Regions from separate parts of the Paraburkholderia sp. HP33-1 genome, predicted to be linked through region 1. Evidence: riboswitches for the same ligand, from Rfam matches in the RefSeq annotation. Region 1 holds a riboswitch; each other region holds the start of a gene.
The links. Region 1 has a riboswitch for cobalamin ahead of cobA (uroporphyrinogen-III C-methyltransferase). Riboswitches for the same ligand answer to the same signal wherever they lie in the genome.

Region 1 (2,259 bases):
CAGTTTCGATATCAGCGGCTTCGCTGTGCAAGCGGCAACCGATGCCGACGCTCAGCGTTTTCATCGAGCGTGCGTCGCGTTGGGCCGCATCACGCGCAAGCGCGAGCGACGCCACGCGGCCGATCACGACGATCGCCGGCGAGCCGAGCCGCGCTCGCGTGACGGCATCGGCAAACTCGCGCAGCGGCGTAAGCACGTGACGCTGCTCGGGCCGCGTCGCCGATTCGATCGCCGCGCAGGGCATATCGGCAGACATGCCGGCGGCGAGCAACGCGTCGGCGATGTCGCCGAGCCGCCGCATGCCCATATAGATCACAAGCGTCATGCGCGTCGCGGCGAGCGCGGCCCAGTCGGGCTCACCGCTGCCGGCGCCGTGGCCCGTGACGAACACGACGCCCTGCGCGTAGTCGCGATGCGTGACCGCAATGCCGAGCGTCGCCGGCGCGGCGATGCCGGCCGTGATGCCGTTGATCACGTCGGCGTCGATACCCGCGGCCTGCAGCGCCTGCAACTCTTCGCCGCCGCGGCCGAACACGAACGGATCGCCACCTTTGAGCCGCGCAACGCTGCGCCCCGCGTGCAGATGCTCGAGCATTTGCGCGACGATATCCGCTTGCGGCGTCGACGGATGGCCGCCGCGCTTGCCGACGTACACGACTTGCGCGTCGGCGCGCGCGAACTGCAGCACCTCGGGATTCACCAGATCGTCGACGAGCACGACGTCCGCCTGGGCGAGCGCGCGGGTAGCCTTCAGCGTCATCAGCTCGACGTCGCCGGGCCCGGCGCCGATCAGCCAGGCGCGCGTCATCGCGGCGTGCATGGCGCGCGCCATGCTGTGGGGGGAGAAGAGAAGCGGCGCGCGACAGCGTGCGCGGTGGTCGAGATAGAGGTCATGCGGTACTGCGAAATCGGGCGCGCCCACGCGCGGCTCGCGGCGAATTCACCAGAAAAAACGCCACGAAACGCGCGATGTCGCGCTTGAACGCCTTCACATCCGTTCCCCGCGGATTCCAGCGGCCGGCGGCGCAACTCGATGCACGGATGCATCCGGCGCCGCCTCCGCGTCTGGCCGGTATCCGGGCTGGCGACCTCACGCGCTTCGCCTTCCCGTTCCCGTTTGCGCGGGACAGTGGCATCAAAAAACGCATGCGCGGCACGTCGGAATCGAAGGCAGGATCGAATCGCGCGCCGCAGGTCGCTTACCGTTGCGGGGACAGCACAGGTTGAACGCGTAAAGCGCTGCCTGTTTCCCGTTTAACTGCACACGCGAGCGCATGTGCGGGCACCAAACGCGCGCATACGATAGCACATGGCGCCTTGCCGGATAAGCGTCGGCGGTGCTTTCCGGCACCCTGCGTTCCTTGACTGCGCAGGGCCGCGGGCCTACACTCGCACGCACTTTGGGTGCCCGCGTGCGCGTTCGTGCGCATGCAGTTAAACGGGAAACAGGGAGCCATCTGCTCTGGAGCGGCTAACCTGTGCTGTCCCCGCAACGGTAAGCGAAAGCGGTTCCGGCTCGATAGCCGGGCGCCGCAGTGCCGGCTTCGATGTCCCCGCGCAAGGTCGCGTCGACATATCACCACTGGTCGAGAAACCACTCGGCCGGGAAGGGGAAGCGGCGCTTTCGCCAGCCCGGATACCGGCCCGAAGAAGCAGAACGAATGCCGCGGGGATGCGGCGGCGCGTTCATGACCTCACTTCCGCTTTCTGTATTTCCGTTGTCTCGGCAATACCGTGGTTCGTCCCCGTGTTTTGTGGTCACTGGCAGTGGTGCGCGTGCTTCATTCGCGCCTTTCGCCAGCCGATGCACACGCACGGGTGGACTTTACGGCATGCCGGTGCAGCGCCAAGGGATGGACCTCACGATGCAAACTCAATTGCGCAAGATTCCCGTCACGATCGTCACGGGCTTTCTCGGCAGCGGCAAAACTACGCTGCTGCGGCACATTCTTCAGCATGCGGGCGGCAAGCGCATCGCGGTCATCGTCAACGAGTTCGGCGAACTCGGCATCGACGGGGAAATCCTCAAGGGCTGCGGCATCGGTTGCGATGAAAACGGCGTCGAGACCGAAGGGCAACTGTATGAACTCGCGAACGGTTGCCTGTGCTGCACCGTGCAGGAAGAGTTTTTCCCGGTCATGGAAAAGCTCGCTGAGCGACGCGATGAACTCGATCACGTGCTGATCGAAACGTCGGGGCTCGCATTGCCGAAGCCGCTCGTTCAGGCGTTCAACTGGCTGCAGATCCGCAACGGCTTCA
Region 2 (2,259 bases), on a different contig from region 1:
CATCATCGGCGGCGCCTGAGCAGCATCCATAGAAAGACCGGCACGCCGACCAGCGACGTAATCACGCCGACCGGCAATTGCGCGGGCGCGATCGCGGTACGCGCGATCAGATCCGCGCCCATCACTGCGACACCGCCGCCGAGCGCGGCCGCCGGCAGCAGCATGCGCTGATCGTTGCCGAACGCGAGCCGTAGCACGTGCGGCACGACGAGACCGACGAAGCCGATCGTGCCCGCGGTCGTCACCGCCGCGGCCGCGGCGAGCGAGGCAACCAGATACACGCGCAAACGCAGCGGCATCACCGCGACGCCTAATGCCTGTGCGGCCGCGTCGCCACGCAGCAGCACGTTCAGACGTGGTGCGGCCGGCACGATCGCGAGCAACACGAGCGCGAGCGCGATCAGCGCGGTCCACGGTAGCGCCCCGCCGTTGAGGTCGCCGGTGAGCCAGAACAACATGCCGCGCAGACGGCTGTCGGGCGCGAGATTGAGCAGCAGCGTGATCAACGCGCCCCACCCCGCCGCGATCACCACGCCGGTCAACAGCAAACGCGGCGATGTGTCCTGCGGCTCGCCGCGCCATAGTTCGCGACGCGCAAGACCGAGCACCAGCAGGATCGACACGAGCGCACCCGCGAACGCGCTCGCATCGACGATCCACCATGCGCCGCCCGCGATCATCGCGACGAGCGCAAAGCTTGCCGCGCCGCCCGACACGCCGAGCACATACGGCTCGGCCAGCGGATTGCGCAGCAGCACCTGCAGCAGCGCGCCGGCGAGCGCGAGCAACGCGCCGCACGCGAAGCCCGCGAGCGCGCGCGGCAAGCGCAACGTACGTACGATTTCGCCGGCGAGATCGTCGGTGCCCGCGCCGCCAAACGTGTGCGCAGGCACGAGCGCCGCCAGCACGCGCGATGGCGCGAGCGGCACGCTGCCGAGCACGAGGGACGCGCCGAGCACCGCTACGGCGACGAGCGCGAGCCCGAGCCAGATCGCCGCTGCGCGTTTCGCGTTCATCGGGCGCGGCGTCTCTATCGCGACAGGGGACAGCATGGGACGACATTCCTTTGGATAGCGTGCGCGGCCTGCATTCTCGCAGGCCGACGCGTCACGAGGCGCCCCTTTGTTTAACGTTTTCGTGGGGGGACGTCCCTTATGTCTGGCCGGTATCCGGGCTACGACACGTCAATCCCGCCTTCCCACGCGTGACGCGCAGTGGCACACTCGCATGTTGAACTTCGAACCTGCGACCAGGACCGACCTGCATGAGCACAGCACATGCCCTCGCTTACCGTTGCGGAGCAGCACAGGTTCGCGCATCTGTTTTGGTACCGCGCGCCCTGCTTCCCGTTTAACTGCCCGCACCGACAAGCGCGCGGGCACCAGAGTGCGGGAAGTTTAGGAGCGGCCTCGCGGGGCGTCAAGAAAGGTCAGGCGGTACGCAATCCGTTCTGTTGAATGCAGATTATTGTCCGATAGATGTCCGGTTTTTTATCTTATGGTCGACAACATGAGACGGAGCGAACGCGTACGAAGCGATGCTGTTACGTCTCGAAACGAGACAATTGTCGGAACCTGTAATATTCCGCGCTAAAATGCGATGTCTTTAGAGGACGCAGCACATGCTCACCGAACTCGAATCACTCTCCCAGAATATCGGCAAGCTGATTGCGATCAGCCAGCGCCACCACGAAGCGCGGCTCGCGCTCGAAGAGCAACTCGCGCAAACGCGTGCCGAAGTAGAAGCAACGCACGCGGAGCTCGCGCAATTGCGCGAAGAGCGCAATGCACTGCAGGCGGAACGCGACGCTCTGTCCGCCAAGATCGACGACGCTCAGGTGCGCCTGAATGCGATTCTCGAGAAATTGCCGCGCGCACGCGCGAGCAGCGAACCGGATAACCAGCTCGATCTGCTCGAGTCCGCCCAGCCCGAACACGAGGAAGCGGAAAGCGACGTAAGCCGCCACGGAGAAAACGCATGACCACCAAGCAGATCGAAGTATCGATTCTCGACGTACCTTATCGTCTCGCCTGCTCGCCGGAAACGGAAGGCGCGCTGCTCGAAGCGGTCGCGCGCGTCGACGCCGAGATGAAGAAGATCCGCAGCGGCAGCAACATGCGCGGCACGGATCGCATTGCCGTGATGGCTGCACTGTCACTGGCATCGGAACTGCTTAAGCTGCAAAGCAGCGTGCGACACGGAGAAGCATTTCCCGCTGAAGAAATCCGGCGTACAATGCAGCAAATGAACGAACAGCTA
Region 3 (2,259 bases), 950 kb from region 1:
CGAGCCGAGCCGGCTCGCGGTCAGAAGCGGCGTCGCGCACGCTTCCGATACGTTGAAGGCTGCGAGCACGCCATGACTCGTGCGTCGCCACTTTCTGGCGGCGACGACCAGCGTGCCGCTGACAGTGCGGCGCAGGGCATCGAGATTCGACATGGCTGGTATTGTATTTCCAAAAGATTCGTTAGCAAGCTATCGAATTGGAAATTCTTGTTGAACCAGCGGAGTCTGCGGCGCGAATGCGACAGTGGCGTTAAATCGGTGGCCGAGGAGGCAGGCTTACAGGTTCGTCGGGTGCGAGGTGGGTCGCGTTTTCATGAGTGTTTTGATGCATGTGATGCACTTGATTTATCTCGGCGAGAAGGATGGACGCACCGAGATCACCCTGACACCCGACGGCTCCGACAGGTTGCGGCTCGTGGCGTCGGGCGGGTAAAAGGCGTTTGCGTTCAGATGATGGCGGCCGGCCACCAGCTCCAGCCGCGTCGCGAGTGGCGTAATTCGACGACCGACAGCGGCGCGATCTCGATGCGACAGAACACGGCCGGCGATGCGCCGAGGGCATGCACGATTGCCGCTCGCAGAAGCGGCGCGTGGGTGATTGCGACGATGGTTCGACCGTGCGTCGAGGCTGCGAAGCCCGCTTCGTTGACGGCATTGCATGAACGCACGTCCGCCTGCTGCGCGTCGAGCCATTCTCCAAGCCGCCGCACGAGCTGACTGAACGATTCACCTCCGGGGGGCGGCGCGGCGTCCGGCTCGCGTGTCCAGGCGGCGAGTTCGTGGGGCGCTTCGTCGGCAATATCCGCGAGACGCCGGCCGCGCCATTTGCCGTAGTCGATATCCGCCAAGGCGTCGGCAGGCGTTGCGCTGAGACCGAGCGCCGCGGCGGTATCGCGCGCGCTGGCGGCGGGGCTGGTGAACACGGCGGCTTCGGCGGGAAGCGCGAGGCGTGTGCGGGCCGCTTCGGCTTCGGCACGGCCGCGCGCGTCGAGCGGATCGTCGGCGGGGAAGCGGCCTGCGCGCTGCGCGGCCGTTGCCGCATGGCTTACCAGTAATAGTCGTGTATCCATTCCTTGTCTTTACGCCGCGTTCGCGCTTGCCTGCATGGCTCCATCGGCTTGCGGCAGCTCACGCGGTGCGATGCAGCCCTCGCCGTCACGGAAGCTGCAGTTTAGCGCGTAGAATAGTGGCGCTGCGAAGTACGGAAGCCGGTGAGAGCCCGGCGCGGTCGCGCCACTGTAATCGGCATTGCAATCCAAAAGAGCCGAAAGCCAGACCTGAGCTTCGCACCATTCCTCTGCAATTGACTATCGGGGCGCGTTACCCCAGGAGATGTCCATCATGACCGAAGCTGTCTTCGATCCCGCCGCACAACCGGCGGCCCAGCCCACTCCCATTCCCTTGCGCGAACTGCTGCCGTGGGTCGTGTTCGGCGGTTTGCTGCTGTTGCTCGCGATTTACTTCGTTGGTGCGGAACAGGGCGCGACGTCGCTCGTGCCCGGCATGTTCGTGCATGAGTTCGTGCATGACGGCCGCCATCTGCTCGGCTTTCCCTGCCACTAACGGAGTTCGACATGGTAGGTAAGTTGTTGGTGCGCGGGATGCTCGTGGGCATCGTCGCGGGATTGCTCACGTTCGCGTTCGCGCGAATCGCCGGCGAACCGCAGGTCAATCAGGCCATTTCATTCGAAGAAAAAGCGGCCGCCGCACGCGGCGAGGCGCCCGAGCCCGAAATCGTGAGCCGTGAGACGCAAGCGGGCTTCGGCCTGCTGACCGGCGTGCTTGCCTACGGCGCGGCATTCGGCGGCCTGTTCTCACTGGTGTTTGCCTATGCGTATGGGCGCGCGGGAACGTTGAGCGTGCGCGCATTGTCCGCGTGGCTCGCGCTCGGCGCGTTCATCTCGCTCGTGATCGTCCCGAATATCAAGTATCCGGCCAATCCGCCGTCGGTCGGTGATCCGGAGACGATCGGCATGCGTACGGGCCTGTACTTTTTAATGATCGCGATTTCGCTCGTGACGATGGTGTTTTCGCTGAAAGTGCGTCGTCGCGCGGTGGCGAAGCTGGGCGCTTGGAACGGCTCGATCGTCGCGGCACTCGTGTACGTCGTGATCATCGCGGCAGTGCAACTGTCGATGCCGGTCATCAACGAAGTGCCGGCTGCGTTCCCGGCCGTGCTGCTGTGGAAGTTCCGCGTCGCCGCGATCGGCATGCAAGTGATCATGTGGACGACCATCGGGCTGGGGTTCGGCGCGATGG

Region 2: it holds a riboswitch for cobalamin, as region 1 does, so the genes downstream of both, L0U81_RS03745 (FecCD family ABC transporter permease) here and cobA (uroporphyrinogen-III C-methyltransferase) in region 1, are expected to answer to the same signal.
Region 3: it holds a riboswitch for cobalamin, as region 1 does, so the genes downstream of both, L0U81_RS26085 (CbtB domain-containing protein) here and cobA (uroporphyrinogen-III C-methyltransferase) in region 1, are expected to answer to the same signal.

What each region holds. Positions count from the first base shown of each region.
Region 1 is NZ_JAJEJR010000002.1:1,279,872-1,282,130, reverse strand. It holds gene L0U81_RS33720 (cobalamin biosynthesis protein) at 1-64, opposite strand, end outside; partial or broken gene cobA (uroporphyrinogen-III C-methyltransferase) at 83-808, opposite strand; cobalamin riboswitch at 1,051-1,305, opposite strand; cobalamin riboswitch at 1,386-1,662, shown strand; gene cobW (cobalamin biosynthesis protein CobW) at 1,866-2,259, shown strand, end outside.
Region 2 is NZ_JAJEJR010000001.1:813,794-816,052, reverse strand. It holds gene L0U81_RS03750 (ABC transporter ATP-binding protein) at 1-6, opposite strand, end outside; gene L0U81_RS03745 (FecCD family ABC transporter permease) at 3-1,052, opposite strand; cobalamin riboswitch at 1,144-1,401, opposite strand; gene L0U81_RS03740 (ATPase) at 1,622-1,981, shown strand; gene L0U81_RS03735 (cell division protein ZapA) at 1,978-2,259, shown strand, end outside.
Region 3 is NZ_JAJEJR010000002.1:2,229,650-2,231,908, reverse strand. It holds gene L0U81_RS26095 (MarR family winged helix-turn-helix transcriptional regulator) at 1-153, opposite strand, end outside; gene L0U81_RS26090 (histidine phosphatase family protein) at 447-1,070, opposite strand; cobalamin riboswitch at 1,153-1,301, shown strand; gene L0U81_RS26085 (CbtB domain-containing protein) at 1,342-1,563, shown strand; gene L0U81_RS26080 (CbtA family protein) at 1,575-2,259, shown strand, end outside.